Regions from separate parts of the Streptomyces sp. NPDC001858 genome, predicted to be linked through region 3. Evidence: riboswitches for the same ligand, from Rfam matches in the RefSeq annotation. Region 3 holds a riboswitch; each other region holds the start of a gene.
What was found. A riboswitch is a leader RNA that binds a small molecule or an ion and turns the genes downstream of it on or off. The one in region 3 is predicted to bind cyclic di-AMP.
Positions count from the first base shown of each region.

Region 1: linked by a shared signal. The riboswitch ahead of ACWCPF_RS32035 (C40 family peptidase) and the one ahead of ACWCPF_RS08520 (transglycosylase family protein) in region 3 are both predicted to bind cyclic di-AMP.
Region 2: linked by a shared signal. The riboswitch ahead of ACWCPF_RS28415 (M23 family metallopeptidase) and the one ahead of ACWCPF_RS08520 (transglycosylase family protein) in region 3 are both predicted to bind cyclic di-AMP.

Region 1 covers NZ_JBSFEV010000029.1:70,989-78,188, reverse strand. The annotation lists gene ACWCPF_RS32045 (ATP-dependent Clp protease proteolytic subunit) at 1-557, shown strand, start outside; gene ACWCPF_RS32040 (hypothetical protein) at 565-870, shown strand; cyclic di-AMP (ydaO/yuaA leader) riboswitch at 1,275-1,445, shown strand; gene ACWCPF_RS32035 (C40 family peptidase) at 1,449-1,922, shown strand; gene ACWCPF_RS32030 (ATP-binding protein) at 2,075-2,578, opposite strand; gene ACWCPF_RS32025 (helix-turn-helix domain-containing protein) at 2,792-3,652, shown strand; gene ACWCPF_RS32020 (DUF397 domain-containing protein) at 3,662-3,895, shown strand; gene ACWCPF_RS32015 (8-amino-7-oxononanoate synthase) at 3,975-5,102, opposite strand; gene bioB (biotin synthase BioB) at 5,252-6,454, shown strand; gene ACWCPF_RS32005 (adenosylmethionine--8-amino-7-oxononanoate transaminase) at 6,447-7,200, shown strand, end outside.
Region 2 covers NZ_JBSFEV010000023.1:118,733-125,932, reverse strand. The annotation lists gene ACWCPF_RS28425 (HPr family phosphocarrier protein) at 1-52, shown strand, start outside; gene ACWCPF_RS28420 (GntR family transcriptional regulator) at 202-897, opposite strand; gene ACWCPF_RS28415 (M23 family metallopeptidase) at 1,086-1,829, opposite strand; cyclic di-AMP (ydaO/yuaA leader) riboswitch at 1,841-2,009, opposite strand; gene ACWCPF_RS28410 (M16 family metallopeptidase) at 2,255-3,643, opposite strand; gene ACWCPF_RS28405 (M16 family metallopeptidase) at 3,640-4,989, opposite strand; gene ACWCPF_RS28400 (DNA gyrase/topoisomerase IV subunit A) at 5,259-7,200, shown strand, end outside.
Region 3 covers NZ_JBSFEV010000004.1:406,253-413,452, reverse strand. The annotation lists gene ACWCPF_RS08535 (DUF501 domain-containing protein) at 1-4, opposite strand, end outside; gene ACWCPF_RS08530 (FtsB family cell division protein) at 94-570, opposite strand; gene eno (phosphopyruvate hydratase) at 687-1,973, opposite strand; gene ACWCPF_RS08520 (transglycosylase family protein) at 2,378-3,076, opposite strand; cyclic di-AMP (ydaO/yuaA leader) riboswitch at 3,080-3,249, opposite strand; gene ACWCPF_RS08515 (LysM peptidoglycan-binding domain-containing protein) at 3,456-4,523, opposite strand; gene ACWCPF_RS08510 (cytochrome P450 family protein) at 4,713-6,038, opposite strand; gene ACWCPF_RS08505 (nucleoside triphosphate pyrophosphohydrolase) at 6,194-7,177, opposite strand.

The sequences.
Region 1 (7,200 bases), on a different contig from region 3:
ACTCGAAGCTGCTGGAGGAGCGGATCGTCTTCCTCGGGACACCGATCGACGACATCTCGGCGAACGACGTGATGGCGCAGCTCATGTACCTGGAGCACCAGGACCCGGACCGGGACATCGCGCTGTACATCAACTCCCCCGGCGGCTCGTTCAGCGCGCTGACGGCCCTCTACGACACGATCCGTTACGTCGCCTGCGACGTGGAGACGACCTGTCTGGGCCGGGCGGACTCGTCCGCCGCGGTGCTGCTCGCGGCCGGCACACCGGGCAAACGGTTCGCGCTGCCGGGGGCGCGGATGACGATCCGCCAGCCGTCGCTGCCCGGGCCCGTCGAGGGCCAGACCAGCGATCTCGCGATCCAGGCGGAGGAACTGGCCCGCGTCCGGGCGAGCCTGGAGGCGATGCTCGTCCGGCACACCGGACGGACGCCGGAGCAGGTGACCGAGGACATCGAGCGGGACAAGATCCTCACCGCCCCGGAAGCCCTGGAGTACGGCCTGGTGGACGCGGTCATCCCGAGCCGCAGGCCCTCGGCCGGCCCGCAGGGCGGGAGGTGAGCCGCCGATGGTGCCCGAACTGCCGCCGCTGCCCGCCCTGACGCGCGCCGAGGCCGAGTTGATCGACGGTTACCTGGACGTGGTCGACCTGCTCGGCCGGATCAATCCCGCCCACCACGGGGACACGTACCGCTCGCTGCGCGCGGCCCAGGCGCTGGTGGCCAAGGCGACCGCGCTGCGCGACGCGCTGACGCTGATGCACCAGCGGGGCGAGAGCGAGTTCCACGCGCCGACGCTCGCGCGGGCGCTGCGCGTCCTGGACGGGGAGCGCCGAACGGCGCGCGTCACGGTGCCTCCGCTCTCCGACAGTTGACCCGAACCCCGACCCGGCGGCCGGAGCGGACCGCGCTCCGGTCCGGGCGGCGCGCGCCCCGAACGCGGCGTCCGGACCGGAGTTGAAACGGACCAGACGGGTTACCCCTGTTCGGCGTAGAGGCCGTTGCTTTTTCGCGCTCGCCGAAGTTGCGCGAAAGCACCTTTTTCGGGCGGAACAAAAGACTCCGCCGCTGGTCCGGGGCCCTTTGGCATCCTTGACACCTGATCGGCCATCAGGGTGTCCACCCGAACGGGTGAGTGGTGAGTAACCCCACAAATCCCCGGTTCCGTTGGGATTTTCGGACACGAGTGAGCCAAGATCCCTGACTGACGACAAGCCCCCGCCACAGCGGCGGGGCGGTCCGGGCGGACGCCGAGTCCTGCCGCCGCCCGGATGCCCGGTCGACAGAAGTGCATCGGCAGGAGTGGAGGACCCGAGCAAGACGGGTCGCCGGCACGGTCACGCCATGACCGGGCCGAGCAGCCCTTGGGGTGAAGCCGCAGTCGCGGCCGGGCAACTTTGTCAGCCCGAATCCGACAGGTCATCCTTCACAGGCGGCTGACGAAGGGTTGCGCATGACTGCGCTCAATCGTGTCCCGTCGCTCATGGCCCGGGCCGGTACGGCCTCGGCGTTCGCCATCGCCGCCGTGGGCGGCACGGTCGTGGTCCCGGGGCTCGCCTCGGACGCCGCGGCCGCCACACCGGCGACGAAGGCGCTCCAGATCGCGGCCTCCAAGAAGGGCGCTCCGTACAAGTACGGGGCGACCGGGCCGAAGCGGTTCGACTGCTCGGGGCTCACGCTGTACTCGTACAAGAAGGCGGGCAAGAGCCTGCCTCGGACGGCGGCCCAGCAGTACAACAAGACCAAGCACATCACGGCGTCGAGCCGCAAGGCAGGCGACCTGGTCTTCTTCCACTCGGGTTCGAGCGTGTACCACGTCGGGATCTACGCGGGTAACGGCAAGATCTGGCACTCGCCGAAGACAGGAGACGTGGTGAAGCTGCAGAAGATCTGGACTAAGAGCGTCTGGTACGGGCGGGTCCGCTAGGCGCTCCGCTGGAGGCGCCGCGATAGGTCGTGGTTTTGCTGCGGCGGCGTCGTGGCTGGTCGCGCCCGCGCGGCGGAGCCGCAGATGTCAGCGCCTCGCGCCCCTTTGGGGCGCTGGGCCTCCCGGGGCGGTGGTGGCGTCCTGACGCGCTGTCATCGTCCCGGGATCTCGCCCTCCGCCGGGGCCTGTCTCGCCGGGGCCGGGGCCGCGAGGGCTCCGGCCACCGGCTCCGGCGCCGCGGCCGTCCACGGGAGCTCGACGGTGACCGTCTTGCCGCCCTCCCGGGTGGGCCGCACTCTGAGCCTGCCGCCGCACTCCGCGGTCAGCCAGCGAATGATCACCATGCCTCGGCCGTTGTCCTGCTGGACGGCGGCCGGCAGTCGTTTGGGGAAGCGCGGGTGGCTGTCGGTGACACCGATGCGCAAGTGTTCGTCACGGTCGAGGACGAGGTCCACCGTGAAGGTGGGTGACTGCCCGAAGGTGTGCTGTACGGCGTTGGTGGTCAGTTCCGAGACGATCAGCCGGATGGTGTCGGCCGCCTCCGCGTCCGCCGGCAGACCCCATTCTCCGAGGGTGCCGGCCACGAAACCGCGGGCTGTGGAGACCGAGGCGGGATCGCTCGGCAGAGTGACGGATGCTTCCAGGTGATCTGCCATGGCGACGTCGTCCCTTTCCCACGGGACCGGGGTCCGACACGGAGCGGATGGTTCGAGTACGGTCCCGGACTGGTGCTTCTTCGCCAGACTGCCATTACCGCGCCGGTCACGGGTGGCGATCCACCAAGATATGCATATATCTGTCGCTCAATGCGGTGAACTCTGCGACGGCAGAGCGTATTTGGACGGCCCGTAAGGAGTAAGGAGGAGCCCATGCAGCACGGACCCGCGGTGCGCCGCCGGAAGCTGGGCGCCGAACTGCGCAATCTGCGCGCCCACGCGGGCCTCACCAGTGGTGAGGCCGCCCGGCTCGTGGGCTGGCACCAGTCCAAGGTGAGCCGCATCGAGACGGGCACCAGTGGGTCAAAACCGGCCGATGTGCGGTTACTCCTCGACGCCTACGGGGTGGTCGATCCGCAACTGCGCGAGCTGATGCTGGCGTTGGCCGGCGACGACGGCAGCGGCGGCCGGGACCACTGGTGGCACGCCTACCGCGGGGTGCTGCCGCCCACCTACCGGGACTTCATCAGCCTGGAGTCCCAGGCGAGCGCGATGCGCACACTGGAGACGAGTGTGGTACCGGGGCTGTTGCAGACTCCCGAGTACGCCCGTGCGGTGACCAGGGCCGCGGTGGAGGGCGTCACCGAGGATCAGCTCGACACGCTGGTCGAGGTGCGACTGGCCCGGCAGGACGTGCTGCGCGCGCGGCCGCCGCTGGAGCTGAGCGCGGTCCTTGACGAGGCGGTGCTGCGGCGGGAGGTGGGCGGTCCCGAGGTGATGGCGCAGCAGCTCGGTCGGCTCGTGGAGGCCGCGCGGCTGCCCCAAGTGCGGCTGCAGGTCCTTCCGTTCGCCGCCGGGGCGCATATCGGCGTAACCGGGCCTTTCGTTATCTTCTCATTTTCGCGCACTTCTGATCTGGATGTGGTTGTTCTCGACCACTTGACGAGTAGCCTCTATCTCGAACGGAAAGAACACCTCGAGGCCTACACCGAGGCCTTCAACGCCCTTCGGGCGCATGCCCTTTCGCCCGGGGACTCATCGGATTACATCGCCGCGATAGCAGGCGGCGCGTAAGGAGGCACCATGTCCGCAGTACCGCGGAACGTACCTTCCCGTACCGATCCCGACCAGCTCCCGGATGTGCGGTGGCTGCGCAGCAGCTACAGCACGGGAGCGAACAACTGCGTCGAGACGGCCCGGCCGGCCACCGGCCCCTGGGCCGGTCTGCTCGCCGTACGCGACTCCAAGGACCCGGCCGGGCCCGCCCTGCTCTTCTCCCCCGAGAGCTGGACGGGTTTCACGGCCGCGTTGCGCTGACCGCACCGCAGTAGTCGGCGCACCCTCAGCGGCGACCGACCCACCGGTCAGCGGCGACCCACGGCCGTGTGACGCCGACTCATGGTCGCGTCTCGCCGATCACCCGTACAGCGCGTTCCAGCTCGGCCCCGGAGAGGTCCGCCCGGGCGGTCAGCCTGAGGCGTGAGATGCCGTCGGGCACGGAGGGAGGACGGAAGCAGCCCACGGCCAGGCCTGCCGACCGGCAGTCCGCCGCCCACTGCACGGCCTCCTCCGGGGACGGTGCACGCACGGAGACGACCGCGGCGTCCGGACGCACCGCTTCCAGGCCCGCGGCCGTCAGGCGCGCGTACAGCTCGCCCGCCACCGCACGCGCGCGTGGCGCCCGCCGCGGCTCCCTGCGCAGCAGCCGGAGCGCCGCCAGCGCCGCGCCCGCCGCCGCCGGCGCCAGTCCCGTGTCGAAGATGAACGTGCGGGCCGCGTTCACCAGGTGGTCGATCACGCGCGCGGGACCCAGCACGGCCCCGCCCTGGCTGCCGAGCGACTTGGACAGCGTGACCGTGACGACGACGTCGTCGGCGCCCGCCAGACCCGCCGCGTACGGGGCGCCCTGTCCGCCGTCCCCGAGCACGCCGAGGCCGTGGGCGTCGTCCACGACGAGTGCGGCGCCGTGCTCCCGGCAGGCGGCCGCGAGGGCGGCCAGCGGGGCGGCGTCGCCGTCGACCGAGAAGACGGTGTCGGAGACGGCCACGGCCGGTCCGTCGTGGGTGGCGAGCGCTTTGCGCACCGCGTCCGGGTCGGCGTGCCCGACGACCTGGGTCGCGCCGCGGGCCAGCCGGCAGCCGTCGATGAGCGAGGCGTGGTTGCCCGCGTCGGAGACGATCAGCGAGCCGTGCGGGGCCAGCGCGGTGACCGCGGCGAGATTGGCCGCGTACCCGGAGGAGAAGACCAGAGCCGCCTCGAACCCGCAGTGCTCGGCGAGCTCCCGCTCCAGCTCGCCGTGCAGCTCCGTGGTGCCGGTGACGAGCCGGGAGCCGGTCGCGCCGCCGCCCCAGGCCCGGGCGGCCGCCACGGCCCCCTCGACGACCTCGGGATGGCGGGCCAGGCCCAGGTAGTCGTTGCTCGCGAGATCGAGGAGCGGCGAGTCGGCGGGGCGGGGCCGCAGCGTCCGGACGAGTCCGGCCCGGCGGCGCAGCTCCGCCTGCTCGTCGATCCAGCCGAACGCCATGGGTCCTCCGGGGGATTTTGTAGGTAGCGGACAGACCCTAGCGGCCCGGCCGCCCACCCACGGTGTGGCAATACCCACACGTCGAACCGGGTGTGTTGTGCGATCCCTACCTTGGCCCGGAGGAGGTCCGTAGGACAGGATCGGCTCTCATGGACCTGCTGAACACGCTGGTGGACAAGGGGCTTCGGCGCGAGCTGCCGACCCGCGAGGAAGCGCTGGCCGTCCTCGCCACTTCCGACGACGACGTGCTCGATGTGGTGGCCGCGGCCGGCAAGGTGCGCCGGCAGTGGTTCGGGCGCCGGGTGAAGCTCAACTACCTCGTCAACCTCAAGTCGGGGCTGTGCCCCGAGGACTGCTCCTACTGCTCCCAGCGGCTGGGCTCCACGGCCGGGATCCTCAAGTACACCTGGCTCAAGCCGGACGAGGCCTCGAAGGCCGCGGCGGCGGGACTCGCGGGCGGGGCCAAGCGGGTCTGCCTGGTGGCGTCCGGGCGCGGGCCGACGGACCGGGACGTGGACCGGGTCGCGGGCACCATCAAGGCGATCAAGGACCAGAACGAGGGCGTCGAGGTGTGCGCCTGTCTGGGGCTGCTCTCCGACGGCCAGGCGGAGCGGCTGCGCGAGGCGGGCGCCGACGCCTACAACCACAACCTGAACACCTCCGAGTCGACCTACGGCGAGATCACCACGACGCACACGTACGCCGATCGGGTGGACACGGTCCAGAAGGCGCACGCGGCCGGTCTGTCGGCGTGCTCGGGGCTGATCGCCGGCATGGGCGAGTCGGACGAGGACCTGGTGGACGTCGTCTTCTCGCTGCGCGAGCTGGACCCGGACTCGGTGCCGGTCAACTTCCTCATCCCGGTCGACGGCACCCCGCTGGCCAAGGAGTGGAACCTCACCCCGCAGCGCTGTCTGCGGATCCTGGCGATGGTGCGGTTCGTGTGCCCGGACGTCGAGGTGCGCATCGCGGGCGGCCGTGAGGTCCATCTGCGCACGATGCAGCCGCTCGCCCTGCACCTGGCCAACTCGATCTTCCTCGGCGACTACCTCACGACCGAGGGCCAGGCCGGCAAGGCCGACCTGGAGATGATCGCGGACGCCGGGTTCGAGGTGGAGGGCGCGGGGCAGGTCACGCTGCCGGAGCACCGGGTCACGGCGGAGGCGGGCGGCGGCTGCGGGTCGCACGCCGACGCCGGGTGCGGATCGCACGAAGGGGGCGGCTGCGGGTCGCACGCGGGCGGCGGTCTGTGCGGGACGGCCGCTGCCGCGCCGGCCGCGAGCGAGCCCCGAACCGACCTGGTCGCCGTGCGCCGTCGGGGCGCCGGCACCGATCTCGCGCCCAATGCCTGAGCTGCCCCTCTTCGACGTCCCGGAGCTGCTGGCGCTGGACCGGCGGCACGTCTGGCATCCGTACGGGCCGATGCCCGGCCGGGTGGACCCGCTCGTCGTGGAGTCGGCGAGCGGGGTCCGGCTGCGGATCGCCGACAGCTCGGGCTCGCGTGAGCTGGTCGACGGGATGTCGTCCTGGTGGTCGGCGATCCACGGCTACCGCCACCCGGTGCTCGACGAGGCCGTGCGCGAGCAGTTGGGCCGGATGAGTCATGTGATGTTCGGCGGGCTCACCCATGAGCCCGCCGTCCGGCTGGCGAAGCTCCTTGTCGACATGTCGCCCGAGGGTCTGGAGCATGTCTTCCTGGCCGACTCGGGGTCGGTGTCGGTCGAGGTCGCGGTGAAGATGTGCCTGCAGTACTGGCGTTCGCTGGGCCGTCCGGGCAAGCAGCGGCTGCTGACCTGGCGCGGCGGCTACCACGGCGACACCTGGCAGCCGATGTCAGTGTGCGACCCCGAGGGCGGGATGCACGACCTGTGGACCGGGGTGCTGCCCCGCCAGGTCTTCGTGGACCCGCCCCCGGCGGAGTACGAGGAGGCGTACGCCGACGTGCTGCGGGCGGCGATCGAGCGGCACGCCGACGAACTGGCCGCGGTCATCGTGGAGCCGGTGGTGCAGGGGGCCGGCGGGATGCGGTTCCACTCCCCCGCCTATCTGCGGGTGCTGCGCGAGGCGTGCGACGCGCACGATGTGCTGCTGGTGTTCG
Region 2 (7,200 bases), on a different contig from region 3:
GCTCGCGAAGCTGGTCGCCGAAGGTCTCGAGGAGCTCCCCGAGACTGTCTGAAAACGCTGACGGCGCGCTGCAGTAAATACGTCGTCACGCAACACCGAAGGGCTCGTCCGAATTGTCGGGCGAGCCCTTTGAATTTCCCGCTCATGGGCAGCAGAAATAGCGCCCCACGAATTCACTCCTCTTTGTATACGGCCCTCGTGTTAATGCCGCAGACCCGTCATGTTTACGGGAGGTTGCGAAGTCCTCACACGGTCGACGCGCTCGGCGCCGCCGGAAAAGCGCAGCCGGTGCGCGGCCGTCGCCCGCTCGGTGTGCAGCGCCGTGACCGCACGCGCGCGCTCCCCGTCGCCGCGCGCCACCGCGTCCACGATCGCGCCGTGCTCCCCCCAGGACTCCACCGGGTCGGCCGGGGCGTCCACCACGTACATCCAGGCGATCTTGTGGCGCAGCTGGGTGAGCATCGAGGTCAGGGCCTGGCTTCCGGAGGCCTGGGCGAGCGTCTCGTGGAACCAGCCCCCCAGGGAGCGCAGATCCTCGCTGTTGCCCCTCCTGGCCCGCTCCTGGCCCAGCCGGACGAGACCGCGCAGCACCTTCAGATGGGCCTCGGTGCGCCGCTGGGCGGCCCGGGAGGCGCCGAGCGGCTCCAGCAGCATGCGCATCTCCAGCAGGTCCGCGGCCTCCTGCTCGGTCGGCTCGGCGACGCACGCGCCCGCGTGGCGGCGCGTGACCACGAAGCCTTCCGCCTCCAGCGTGCGCAGCGCCTCCCGGACGGGCACACGGGAAACGCCGTAGCGGCGAGCGAGGAGTTCCTCCGTGAGGCGGCTGCCGCGCTCGTAGACACCCGCGACGATGTCGTCCCGGACGGCCGTGCACACCGAGTGCGCCGGAATACGCATGACGGACCTCCGCCTTAATCCCCGTGAAACGTCGACGATTGACGTGTGTTCCGTGACTCTATTGCAATCAGCGGGAATTTCCGATGGCGGACTGGAATCCGTGGATATTTTTTGGACAGCGGGATCTCGAAAACGACGAAAGCCCCGGCCGGGAGGGCCGGGGCCGAACGATCTGTCGCCGTACGTCGTCAGATGTTCACGCCGTGCTGGCGGAGGTAGGAGACCGGGTCGATGTCCGAGCCGTACTCGGCGGTGGTGCGGGCCTCGAAGTGCAGATGCGCGCCGGTGACGTTGCCGGTCGCGCCGGACAGGGCGATCCGCTGGCCCGGGGTGACCTGCTGGCCCACCGACACCTCGATGGACGACAGGTGACCGTACTGGGTGTACGTCCCGTCGATCATCTTGATCACGACCTGGTAGCCGTACGACCCGCCCCAGCCGGCCTCGACCACGGTACCCAGGCCGACCGCGTGCACGGTGGTGCCGCTGGCCGCGTGGAAGTCGACGCCGGTGTGGCTGCCGGAGGACCACAGGGAGCTGCTGGCGTGGTAGCCGGTGGACACGTAGGAGCTGGTGATCGGCAGCACGAAGGTGTTCAGGCGCTTGCGCTCGGCCTCGCGGGCGGCACGCACGCGTGCCTCGCGCTCCTCCACGGCCTTCTTGGCGGCGGCCTCGCGGGAGGCCTTCTCGAACGCGGCGTGCTTCTGCACGGCGACCTGGTCGTCGAGCTGCTCGGCGACGGACTCGCCGACCGTGACCACGGGGATCAGCCCGGTCTGCTCGGGCGTGGGCTCGGCGGCGAGGGCCGGCGTGGCGGCGACGGTGGCCATGACACCGGTGGTGGTGAGCGCCGCGACGCCCGCCGCGCGAACGGTGGTCCGCTGCATCCGGCTGGGCCGACGGTGCTTCCCGGTGGCGTAGGTGATCGCCAAGTCAGGGGTGTCCTTTCCTTCCCTCTCGCCTACCGGGTTAGCTGACGGGTTCGGAGCAGGAAGGTCTCCTACGGACCCCCTCGCGACTCGCGCGGGCGCCCGATTCACCCCAGGGACTTCACACACGTGGGTCCCCGGCTCCCCTGGCTCGCGCCGTAGGGGACTCGGCGATGACTGTCCGGTGCCGCGGCTGCGGCGCACTGCCTGACGAACAGTCCGCACGAAGCTAAGCGGGGCCGGTTTCAATCCTCAAACGAATCCCGGTTTTTGTAGCGCATCCCACAGGGCAGACAGGCAACCTCCGCCCCAATTCGGACATCTAGCGGCCCTGGTGACGCTTGCGTCGACCAGGGCCCCTACACGCGCGTGCCGTTGCCGGTCCGCTCTGCGAACCGCTTCGCGGCCTCCTCAGCGGACTACTCCGCCTACTCCGCGGACACGACCTTCACCTCGCCGATGCCGAGGGCCTCGACCGGCGCCTTGATCTGGGCCGCGTCGCCCACGAGGACGGTCACCAACCGGTCCACCGGGAAGGCGTTCACGGCCGCCGCGGTGGCCTCCACGGTGCCCGTCGCGGCGAGCTGCTGGTACAGCGTCGCCTGGAAGTCGTCGGGCAGGTGCTGCTCGACCTGGTCGGCCAGCGTGCCCGCGACGGCCGCCGCGGTCTCGAACTTCAGCGGGGCCACCCCGACCAGGTTCTGCACGGCGACGTCACGCTCGGCGTCGGTCAGCCCCTCGGCGGCGAGGGTGCGCAGCACCTTCCAGAGGTCCTCGAGGGCGGGACCGGTGTTCGGGGTGTCCACGGAGCCGCTGATGGCGAGCATCGCGGCGCCGGAGCCGTCCGGGGCGGACCGCAGGACCTGCCCGAAGGCGCGGACGCCGTAGGTGTAGCCCTTCTCCTCGCGCAGGACGCGGTCCAGGCGGGAGGTGAGGGTGCCGCCGAGGCAGTACGTGCCGAGCACCTGAGCGGGCCACACGCGGTCGTGCCGGTCGGCGCCGATACGGCCGAGCAGCAGCTGCGTCTGGACGGCACCGGGACGGTCCACGATGACGACCCGGCCGGTGTCGTCGGCGGTCACCGGAGGCACCGGCCGCGGCTGGGCCGAGGAGCCCGTCCAGGCGCCCAGGGTGTCGCTCAGCAGCGCGTCCAGGTCGATGCCGGTGAGGTCGCCGACGACCACGGCGGTGGCCGTGGCGGGGCGGACGTGCTTCTCGTAGAAGGCGCGCACCGCCGCGGAGTCGATCTTCTCGACCGTCTCCGCCGTGCCCTGGCGCGGGCGGGACATGCGCGCGGTGGCGGGGAACAGCTCCTTGGAGAGCTCCTTGGCGGCCCGCCGGGAGGGGTTGGCCAGCTCGTGCGGGATCTCGTCCAGCCGGTTGCGGACGAGGCGCTCGACCTCGCTGTCGGCGAACGCGGGCGCCCTCAGGGCGTCGGCGAGGAGGCCGAGGCCCTTGGGCAGGCGCGAGGCCGGCACTTCGAGGCTGAGCCGGACGCCGGGGTGGTCGGCGTGCGCGTCCAGCGTGGCCCCGCAGCGCTCCAGTTCGGCGGCGAACTCCTCGGCGGAGTGCTTGTCGGTGCCCTCGGAGAACGCGCGCGCCATGATCGTGGCGACGCCGTCCAGGTCCGCCGGTTCGGCGTCCAGCGGCGCGTCGAGGAGGATCTCGACGGCGACGACCTGCTGGCCGGGGCGGTGGCAGTGCAGGACCGTCAGCCCATTGGCCAGCGCGGCCCGCTCGGGCGCCGGGAAAGCCCACGGCTTGGCCTCGCCGGCCCGGGGCTGGGGGTGGAAGTCCATCGTGGCGAGCTCGGTCACCGGGCCGCCTCCTCGTTCTCGTCCTGGTCGGCGGGGGCTTCGGCGGCGGTCGGCTCGTAGACGAGCACCGCGCGGTTGTCGGGGCGCAGACGGGCCTTGGCGATCTCCTGCACCTCCTCGGGCGTGACGTCCAGCACCCGCTGGACGGCGGTCAGGGCGAGCTGCGGGTCGCCGAACAGGACGGCGTACCGGCACAGTTCGTCCGCGCGGCCGGCGACCGTGCCGAGCCGGTCGAGCCACTCGCGCTCCAACTGGGCCTGGGCGCGCTCCATCTCCTCGGCCGTGGGGCCCTCCGCGGCGAACCGGGCGAGCTCCTCGTCGATCGCGGCCTCGATGACGGGCACCTCGACGTCCCCGGACGTCTTCACGTCCAGCCAGCCCAGGGAGGGGGCCCCGGCGAGCCGCAGCAGGCCGAACCCGGCCGCCACGGCCGTCCGGTCACGGCGCACCAGGCGGTTGTAGAGCCGGGAGGACTCGCCGCCGCCGAGGACGGTGAGCGCCAGGTCGACGGCGTCGCACGCACGCGTGCCGTCCTCGGGCAGCCGGTAGGCGGCCATCAGGGCGCGGGCCGGCACCTCCTCCTCGACGATCTCGCGCAGCTGCTCGCCGATGACCTCGGGCAGCGCGCCGTCGCGCGGAGCGGGCTTGCCGTCGTGGCCGGGGATGGAGCCGAAGTACTTCTCGACCCAGGCGAGGGTCTGCGCCGGGTCGATGTCGCCGACCACGGACAGGACCGCGTTGTTGGGCGCGTAGTACGTGCGGAAGAACGCTCGCGCGTCCTCCAGGGTCGCCGCGTCCAGGTCGGCCATCGAGCCGATCGGCGTGTGGTGGTAGGGGTGGCCGTCCGGGTAGGCGAGAGCGGTCAGCTTCTCGAACGCGGTGCCGTAGGGGACGTTGTCGTAGCGCTGGCGGCGCTCGTTCTTGACGACGTCGCGCTGGTTCTCCATCGACTCGTCGTCGAGGGCGGTGAGCAGGGAGCCCATGCGGTCGGCCTCCAGCCAGAGGGCGAGCTCCAGCTGGTGGGTGGGCATGGTCTCGAAGTAGTTGGTGCGCTCGAAGCTGGTGGTGCCGTTGAGCGAGCCGCCCGCGCCCTGGACCAGTTCGAAGTGGCCGTTGCCCTTGACCTGGCCGGAGCCCTGGAACATCAGGTGCTCGAAAAGGTGAGCAAGGCCGGTACGCCCCTTGACTTCGTGGCGCGAGCCCACGTCGTACCAGAGGCACACCGCCGCGACGGGGGTCAGGTGGTCCTCCGAGAGCACCACGCGCAGGCCGTTGGCCAGGCGGTGCTCGGTCGCTGTCAGGCCCCCGGAGCCTGCCTGGGCTGTGGCGGTGTGACCCATGGGCATGTACGTCCCTTCCGATCGCGGACGCGGTCGTCGAAACCGCGGTTTTCCTGCCGGTCCTGCCACTGTATGCAAGCGTGCGGACGGTCCGCGAAGTTCCCGGGCGACATACGCCGAGAGCGAGATCGCGTAGCCTGCGGGCAGCCGTGGAGGAGGTGCCTCCGCGTGCGGGGCCGGACCGCCGACGCCGGGTCCACGCCCGCGCTGTCACTGCCACGGTCCACAATGGTCCGCGTCAGATCCCGTCACGCCCCAGCAAGGAGCCGGCAGCGATGGCCCGCCGCAGCACGAAGACCCCGCCGCCCGACGACTCGTACGAGGAGCGGATCCTCGACATCGACGTCGTCGACGAGATGCAGGGCTCCTTCCTCGAGTACGCGTACTCGGTCATCTATTCCCGCGCCCTGCCGGACGCCCGTGACGGCCTGAAGCCGGTGCATCGCCGCATCGTCTACCAGATGAACGAGATGGGCCTGCGCCCGGATCGCGGCTATGTGAAGTGCGCCCGCGTCATCGGCGAGGTCATGGGCAAGCTGCACCCGCACGGCGACGCGTCGATCTACGACGCCCTGGTGCGCATGGCCCAGCCCTTCTCCATGCGTGTGCCGCTGGTCGACGGCCACGGCAACTTCGGTTCGCTGGGCAACGACGACCCGCCGGCCGCCATGCGGTACACCGAGTGCCGCCAGGCCCAGGCGACGAGCCTGATGACGGAGTCGATCGACGAGGACACGGTCGACTTCACGCCGAACTACGACGGCCAGGAGCAGGAGCCGGTGGCACTGCCCGCCGCCTTCCCGAACCTGCTGGTCAACGGCGCGTCAGGGATCGCGGTCGGCATGGCCACGAACATGCCGCCGCACAACCTGGGCGAGGTCGTCGCGGCCGCCCGGCACCTGATCCGCTACCCCGGCGCGGATCTGGACGCCCTGATGAAGTTCGTCCCGGGACCCGACCTGCCGACCGGCGGCCGGATCGTCGGCCTCTCCGGCATCCGGGACGCCTACGAGAACGGCCGCGGCACCTTCAAGATCCGAGCCACGGTCGCGGTGGAGACGGTGACGGCCCGCCGCAAGGGTCTGGTCATCACCGAACTGCCGTTCACCGTCGGTCCCGAGAAGGTCATCGCCAAGATCAAGGACCTGGTCGGCTCGAAGAAGATCCAGGGCATCGCCGACGTCAAGGACCTCACCGACCGCGCGCACGGCCTGCGCCTGGTCATCGAGATCAAGAACGGCTTCGTGCCGGAGGCGGTCCTGGAGCAGCTGTACAAGCTGACGCCCATGGAGGAGTCCTTCGGCATCAACAACGTGGCGCTGGTCGACGGCCAGCCGCTCACGCTGGGTCTCAAGGAGCTTCTGGAGGTCTATCTCGACCACCGCTTCAACGTGGTGCGCCGCCGCAGCGAGTTCCGGCGTACCAAGCGCCGTGACCGGCTGCACCTGGTGGAGGGCCTGCTGACGGCGCTCGTCGACATCGACGAGGTCATCCGGCTGATCCGCTCCAGCGAGAACAGCACGCAGGCCAAGGAGCGCCTGATGGAGCGCTTCTCGCTGTCGGAGGTCCAGACGCAGTACATCCTGGACACCCCGCTGCGCCGGCTCACCAAGTTCGACCGCATCGAGCTGGAGGCGGAGAAGGAGCGGCTCAACGCGGAGATCGCGGAGCTGACCCGGATCCTGGACTCGGACGCGGAGCTGCGCAAGCTGGTCTCGGCGGAACTCGCCGTGGTGGCGAAGAAGTTCGGCACCGAGCGCCGTACGGTCCTGCTGGAGTCCTCGGGCGCCACGGCCACCGCAGTGCCCCTCCAGGTCGCGGACGACCCGTGCCGCGTCCTGCTGTCCTCCACGGGCCTGCTGGCCCGCACGGCCAACGGCGAGCCCTTCGCGGAGGACTCGGAGGACGGGGACGGCAGGCGCACCAAGCACGATGTGATCGTCTCGGCCGTGCCGGCCACCGCGCGCGGGGAGATCGGCGCGGTCACGTCCTCGGGCCGGCTGCTGCGGATCAACGTCGTCGACCTGCCGCAGCTCCCGGACACGGCGACGGCGCCGAACCTCTCGGGCGGCGCCCCGCTGGCGGAGTTCGTCTCCCTGGAGGGCGACGAGACGGTGGTCTGTCTGACCACGCTGGACGAATCGTCCCCGGGTCTGGCGCTGGGCACGGAACAGGGTGTGGTCAAGCGGGTCGTGCCCGACTACCCGACCAACAAGG
Region 3 (7,200 bases):
CCATGCCGGTACGAAAATCCCTCTGTCAGTTCAATGCTGTCACTGGTGTCGCTGATATCGCTGGTGTCGCTGCTGTCACTGGTGCCGCTGCTGTCACGGGGAGGCGGCGTCCGACTTGTCGACGCCGTCCCAGACATTCGCGTACCAGGGGCGGTCGGCCGCCCCGAGGTCGGCGCGCGACTGCTTGGCCGCGTCCGGGTCGATCACGACGTAACCGGTCTCGCCGGGCAGGACGTAGTGCAGCCGCAGCCGGATCTGCTGCTCGGCGTAGGCGTCGTCCTGCCAGCGTGCCTTGAGGTCGCGCAGTTGCTCGACGCGCTCGCTGGCCTGCTGCTTCTCGCGTTCCAGGGCGGCGATGTCGGCGCGCTGGGAGACGTACTGGCGCATCGGGTAGGCCAGGGCCACGATCAGCGTGCACAGGACCAGCGCCAGCAGGGCCGCACGGCCGGTGAGGCGGGAGCGGCGGGCCTGGCGCTTGGTCTGGGAGCGGTAGACCCGGGCCGCGGTCTGCTCGCCGAGCAGCTTGATCCTGGTCGCGGTGGAGAAACGGTCCCGGTCCTTCACGGCCATCGGTCTTCCCCGCCTCCCGCTCTCACACGTGCGTACGTCCCCGCACACGGTACGGGACCGGATACGGGGACGTACGTACGACGCCTCTTACGAAGCGATGGGTCAGCCCTTGAAGCTCAGCCCTTGAAGCGCGGGAACGCGCTGCGGCCGGCGTACACGGCGGCGTCGTCGAGGATCTCCTCGATGCGCAGCAGCTGGTTGTACTTGGCGACGCGGTCCGAGCGGGCCGGGGCGCCGGTCTTGATCTGACCGCAGTTCACGGCGACGGCGAGGTCGGCGATGGTGACGTCCTCGGTCTCGCCGGAGCGGTGGGACATCATGCACTTGAAGCCGTTGCGCTGGGCGAGCTCGACGGCGTCCAGGGTCTCGGTCAGCGAGCCGATCTGGTTCACCTTGACGAGCAGGGCGTTCGCGGAGCCCTCCTCGATGCCGCGGGCCAGGCGCTCGGGGTTGGTGACGAAGAGGTCGTCGCCGACGATCTGGACCTTGTCGCCCAGCCGCTCGGTGATGACGTTCCAGCCGGCCCAGTCGTCCTCGTACAGCGGGTCCTCGATGGAGACCAGCGGGTACGCGGAGACGAGCTCCTCGTAGTACTCGGTCATCTCGGCGGCCGAGCGGGACTTGCCCTCGAACTCGTACTTGCCGTCCTTGTAGAACTCGGACGCGGCGACGTCGAGCGCAAGCGCGATCTGCTCGCCGGGGACGTAACCGGCCTGCTTGATGGCCTCGACGATGAGGTCGAGGGCGGCGCGGTTGGACTCCAGGTTCGGGGCGAAACCGCCCTCGTCGCCGAGGCCGGTGGACAGGCCCTTGGTCTTCAGCACCTTCTTGAGGGTGTGGTAGACCTCGGCGCCCCAGCGCAGGGCCTCGGAGAAGGACTCCGCGCCGATCGGGGCGATCATGAACTCCTGGATGTCCACGTTGGAATCGGCGTGCGAGCCGCCGTTCAGGATGTTCATCATCGGCACCGGCAGCAGGTGCGCGTTGGGGCCGCCCAGGTAGCGGAACAGCGGCAGGTCGCTGGCCTCGGAGGCGGCGTGGGCCACGGCGAGCGAGACGCCGAGGATGGCGTTGGCGCCCAGGGAGCCCTTGTTGTCGGTGGCGTCCAGGTCGAACATGGCCTGGTCGATCAGGCGCTGCTCGGTGGCGTCGTAGCCGACGAGCTCCGGGCCGATCTGCTCGATGACGGCGAGGACGGCCTTCTCGACACCCTTGCCGTGGTAGCGGTTGGGGTCACCGTCGCGAAGCTCGATGGCCTCGAAGGCACCGGTGGAGGCGCCGGACGGAACGGCGGCACGACCCGTGCTGCCGTCGTCGAGGCCGACCTCGACCTCGACCGTGGGGTTGCCTCGGGAGTCCAGGATTTCCCGGGCTACGACGACGTCGATGGACGGCACGAGCATCTCCTTCTTGGGATGTGACGCTGGTTGTGCGGGGCGGGTGGGCCGCGATGGGCCCGCGCCGAGCCTTGCGACTAGAGCCTAACCGCCTTCGGGGCGTCGGCAGCCGACCGACCGTCCCGTGGACAAACTGACCGTACCCATTGTTCACACACGGAACAAAGGGAGCGGTCGCCAAAGACCAACAGGAAGTTGCCAACTGGCGAACGAAGCGGGCAGGGGAGGCAGGCAAAGAGAAACCCCGCTCCGGTGCGTACGGGGGAACACGCACCGGAGCGGGGAGCCCGTGGGGACGGGGGGACCCTCACGAGGTCTTCAGTGTGCCGACCTCGCCTGTGAGGGCGCTGTGACTTCCCCGGGAGCCGGGTGTCACTTCAGGAGCCGGAGCTCGGTCCAGGAGCCGGAGCTCACTTCAGGTGCAGCTGCTGGCCCGGGAAGATGAGGTCGGCGTCGTCGACGATGTCCTTGTTCAGCTCGAACAGCTTCTGCCAGCCGCCGGCGACCTTGTGCTGCTCGGCGATGGAGCTGAGGGTGTCGCCCTTGACGACCTTGTACTCGCCGTCGCCCTTCTCGACCTTCTTGCCGGTCGGGGTGGTGACCGTCTTGGATGCGGCCGGACGCTCGGCCGAGCGGGAGGCGCTCTGCTCCTCGGTCGAACGGGTGTCGGCGCTGCTCGACGAGCTGGAGGAGCTGGAGCCGGAGGCGGCGGAGTCGGCGCTGCCGCCGTTGTAGGCGGCGTTGGACAGGCCCGTGCCGCAGACCGGCCAGGCGCCCTTGCCCTGGCCCGCGAGGACCTTCTCGGCGACGGTTATCTGCTGCGCCTTGGAGGCCTGGTCGGCCTGCGCGGCGTACTGCGTACCGCCGTACGCGGCCCAGGTGGAGGCGGAGAACTGCAGGCCGCCGTAGTAGCCGTTGCCGGTGTTGATGGACCAGTTGCCGCCGGACTCGCACTGGGCGACCGCGTCCCACTCGGCGGCGGTGGCGGCGGAGGCGTTGCCGGCCGCCATCAGCGGGGCGGCGATGGCGACACCGGTGACGCCGGCCAGCGCGGCGACGCGGGTGGCCCTGGACGGACGGCGGTGCTTGCCCTTGACGGAAAACAGCATGGTGGATCCCCTCACCGACGCCTGCGAGGTGAGCTGTCGGGTTCGGGCCGTGTGAGTTGCCCGGCCACTCCTCCGTGGGAGGCGTGGCTTCACCCCAAGCCGGATCCGGCGTCAACCGCTGGTTCCGGCGCTTACCTTGGGTCCCCCGCTCCTGCCTACGGCGCTTGACGCGACGACTGTTCCCGGGCGGCCACTGGCAGGACTCGGCGTTGCGACGACCGGGGCTCGGATTGCCGAGCGGCCTTGACCGTAGCCACGCGATCCGCGGAATTTCAAAGACGATCAGGGCTTCTGAGACTCATCCCACACTTTCACCAAACCGGACATTCTGGAGCGAAGTATGACGTGAACTCCCGGCGTTTTTCGGTGCGTTCCTGCCCTATTGGACCGCCGTGTCGAGGGTCTGACCGGGGGCGATGCCGTTCGGGTCGGCGCCGATGAGGTCCCGGTTCTCGGCGTAGAGGGCCCGCCATCCGCCGTCGATGTCAAGGGAGTCGGCGATGGAGGCAAGGGAGTCGCCTTCCTGCACCACATAGGTGACCGCGGCGTGCCGGCCGGCGGAAGCGGCGGAGAGAGCGCTCACGGCGGTGTCGGCCGCAGCGGTGTCGGCCGTGTCGGTGGCGCTCTTCGTCGTGGGGGCCGCGCTCTCGTCGGCGGTCGCGCCGCGGTGCTTGCCGGAGCCGAGCGAGCCGGTGTCGACGAGGCTCCAAGAGCCCGCCTCCTGGACCGAATTGCCCGAGTCGCCCGAATCGCCCGCACCCGAGGCCGACGAGGGGGAGCCGTCGGTCCCGGCGGGGTCGCCCGTGACGGAGGACGAGGGGGACGAAGGAGATGAAGGAGACGAAGGGGACGTCGTGGGCGAACCGGAGGAATCAGCGGACGAGTCGGGCGACTCCGGCGATCCCGCCGAACCGCTGTCGGCGCTCGACGAGCCCGAAGCGTCCGAGGAGCCCGAAGAGCCGGAGGAATCCGAGGAGTCGCCGCCCAGCCCCTTGGACAGGTCGGACAATCCGGACGACGAAGACGAGTCGGACGAGTCGTCCGCCACGCCGGTGTCCACGGCCAGCGCGCCGTTCTCCTGGGTGAGTCCGGAGGTCAGCCCGCAGGTGCCCCACGCGCCGATGTTCTCGGCGGCGAGCAGCTTCTGCGCCACGGCGATCTGCTGGTTGCGGCTGGCCAGATCGGCGCTCGCCGCGTAGTCGAGCCCGCCGTACGTCTCCCATTCCTTCTGGGTGAGGCTCAGGCCGCCGTGCTCGCCGCCCTTGTCGGCGCTCCACGAGCCGCCGGTCTCGCACTGCGCCACCTTGTCCCACACCGTGCCCTCGGCGGCGCTCGCGCCGGAGGCGGCCAGCAGCGGGATGGCGATGGCGGACCCGGTCACTCCGGCCGCGACGAGGAGGGCCGGAGCCTGACGGGGGCGACGATGACGACCGTTCCCGGAGAGCATGCGAGGGCCTTTCTCTGGACAGCAGTAACCGGCGCGACGCGTGCGACTGACATATCGCGCTGACGAGTGAACGTATCGGCATACGATCACTTGTCACAAGTTCATGCCGCGCAGATCACGTGAAGATCACAGAGTTGAGGGTCGGTCACCTTTGCTTCGCCGCACGGTCACACTACGGCTGACATCCGATCAGATACGCACGGAACTGAACTCGACCGGAAGCGTCCGCAGCCCGCGCATGATGAGCCCGCCACGCCATCTCAACTGGGCCGGGTCCACGGCCAGTCGGAGGTCGGGCAGCCGGGTGAGCAGCGCGGCCAGCGCGGTCTGGCCCTCCAGCCGGGCCAGCGGAGCGCCCAGGCAGTAGTGGAGGCCGTGGCCGTAGCCGAGGTGTTGATTGTCACGGCGGGACAGGTCGAGGCGGTCGGGGTCGGCGAAGCGGGCCGGATCGCGGTCGGCGGCCGCCAGGACGACGAGGACGGGGTCGCCCGGCGCGATGTCCTGCCCGCCGAGGCTGAGCGGCTCGGTCGCGAACCGCCAGGTGGCGAGCTCCACGGGGCCGTCGTAGCGCAGCAGTTCCTCGACGCCGGTCTCCAGGAGGGTGCGGTCGCCGTCGTCCTCGGTCAGCGACCGCTGGAGACGTTCGCGCTGCTCGGGGTGGGTGAGGAGGGCGTAGGTGCCGTTCCCGATGAGGTTGACGGTCGTCTCGAAGCCCGCGAACAGGAGGATGAAGGCCATGGCCGCGGCCTCGTTCTCGGTGAGGTGCTCGCCGTGGTCGGAGGCGCGGATGAGGCCGGAGATGAGGTCCTCGCCGGGCGCGGGCTCGGCCGGCAGCTCCGCGCGCTTGCGGTGGATGAGCTCCAGCAGATAGCCGCGCATCTTCTTCACCGACCGCGCGACCCCGCCCCGCGGCCCTCCGCCGTGCCGGATCATCATCCCGGCCCAGTCGCGGAAGTCGTCCTGGTCCTCGCGGGGGACGCCCAGGAGGTCGCAGATGGCGTAGATGGGGAGCGGGAAGGCGAAGTCGTGGATGAGGTCGGCCTCGCCGTCGGCCGCGAACCGGTCGATGAGCTGATCCGTCAACTCCTGTACCCGTGGCGCGAACTCGGCGACCCGGCGGGGGGTGAACGCCTTGCTGACGAGCCGGCGCAGCCGGGTGTGGTCCGGCGGGTCGATGTTCAGCAGATGCGTCATCAGCTCGGCCTTGCGCTCACCGGGGATGCCGGTCTTGCCCTTGGCGTGCGCGGGTTCGTCGTGATGCGCGGGGTTCTTGGAGAGCCGCTGGTCGGCGAGCGCCTGCTTCGCGTCGCCGTAGCGCGTGACCAACCAGGCCTCGACGCCGCTGGGCAGTTCGGTCCGATGCACGGGCGCGTGCTCCCGGAGCCAGGCGTAGGCGGGGTAGGGGTCGGTGGCGAACTCCCAGGTGAAGAGTTCCGGGGCGGGCGGGGCGTCGGGCAGGGCATCGGGCCGGTCGTCGGGCCGGGCGTCCGCCGTGGGGTGGGGCTGGTCGGTCACTCCTTGACGGTAGCGGTGTTCACGACGAGCGCCTGCGCCTCGCATCGGTGTTCGCGGTGAGCGCCGCGCGCACCGGGGCGCAGCGGCCGGCTCAGGAACTCACCTGTTCGCCTGCGCACCTGCGCACCTGCGCACCTGCGCACCTGCTCACGTGACTACTCCTGCACGCCTTCGGCGCCCCTGATCGCGTCCCGGTAGGCGCGGGCCGCCGCTCTCAGCGCCGCCTCCGGATCCACGCCCTCGGCCTCCGCCCGGGCCGCCAGGGCGAGCAGTTCGTAGCCGATGCCGTCGGAGGCGGGGAGGGGCACCTCCAGTCCGGCCGTCCGCACGCGCGACGACAGCTTCGCCGCGAGCGCGAGGCCCGGCTGACCGAGGGGGACGCCGTCCGTCACCGACTCCCGCTGCTTCTCTATCGCCTTCGTGCGCAGCCAGTGCGCCTTGACCTCCTCCGGGGTCGTGGCCGTCTCGTCGCCGAAGACATGGGGATGGCGGTGGATGAGCTTGGCGACGATCGTGCCCGCGACGTCGTCGATGGAGAACGGGGAGTCCGGGTCCTCCTCCGCGATCCGGGCGTGGAAGACGACCTGGAGCAGGACGTCGCCCAGTTCCTCGCGGAGTTCGTCGCGGTCGCCGTCCTCGATCGCCTCGACGAGTTCGTAGGACTCCTCGATGCCGTACTTGGCGAGACCCTTGTGGGTCTGCTGCGACGACCACGGGCACTCGGCGCGGATGCGGTCCATGACCTGGACGAGGTCGAGGAGCCGGGCGCCGGGGAGGTCGTAGGAGGCGGGGAGCAGCTCCAGCTCGGGCATCGCCACGCGGCCGGAGCCGGCCAGCCGGGCCAGGCCGTCGGTGAGGGCCGGTTCGCCCTCGCCGGTCGCCACGACCACCACCGTGCCGCCGTCGGCACAGGCGGCGATCAGTTCCTCGGCGGTCGGGGAGATCTCCTCGACCGCAAGGCCCGCGTCGCGCAGATAGGGCAGCTGCGGATGCGCGCCGTCCGCGCACAGCACCCGGTCCGCCGCGCGCAGCGTCTGCCAGGCGGGCCAGGACAGCAGGCCGGGGGCGACGCGATGGCTGGTGGTGAGCAGGACGACGCGGCCGGGGTCGTCGACGGCGGCGGAGCTGGTTGCGTTCACCCCTCGAACGTAACGCACGCCAC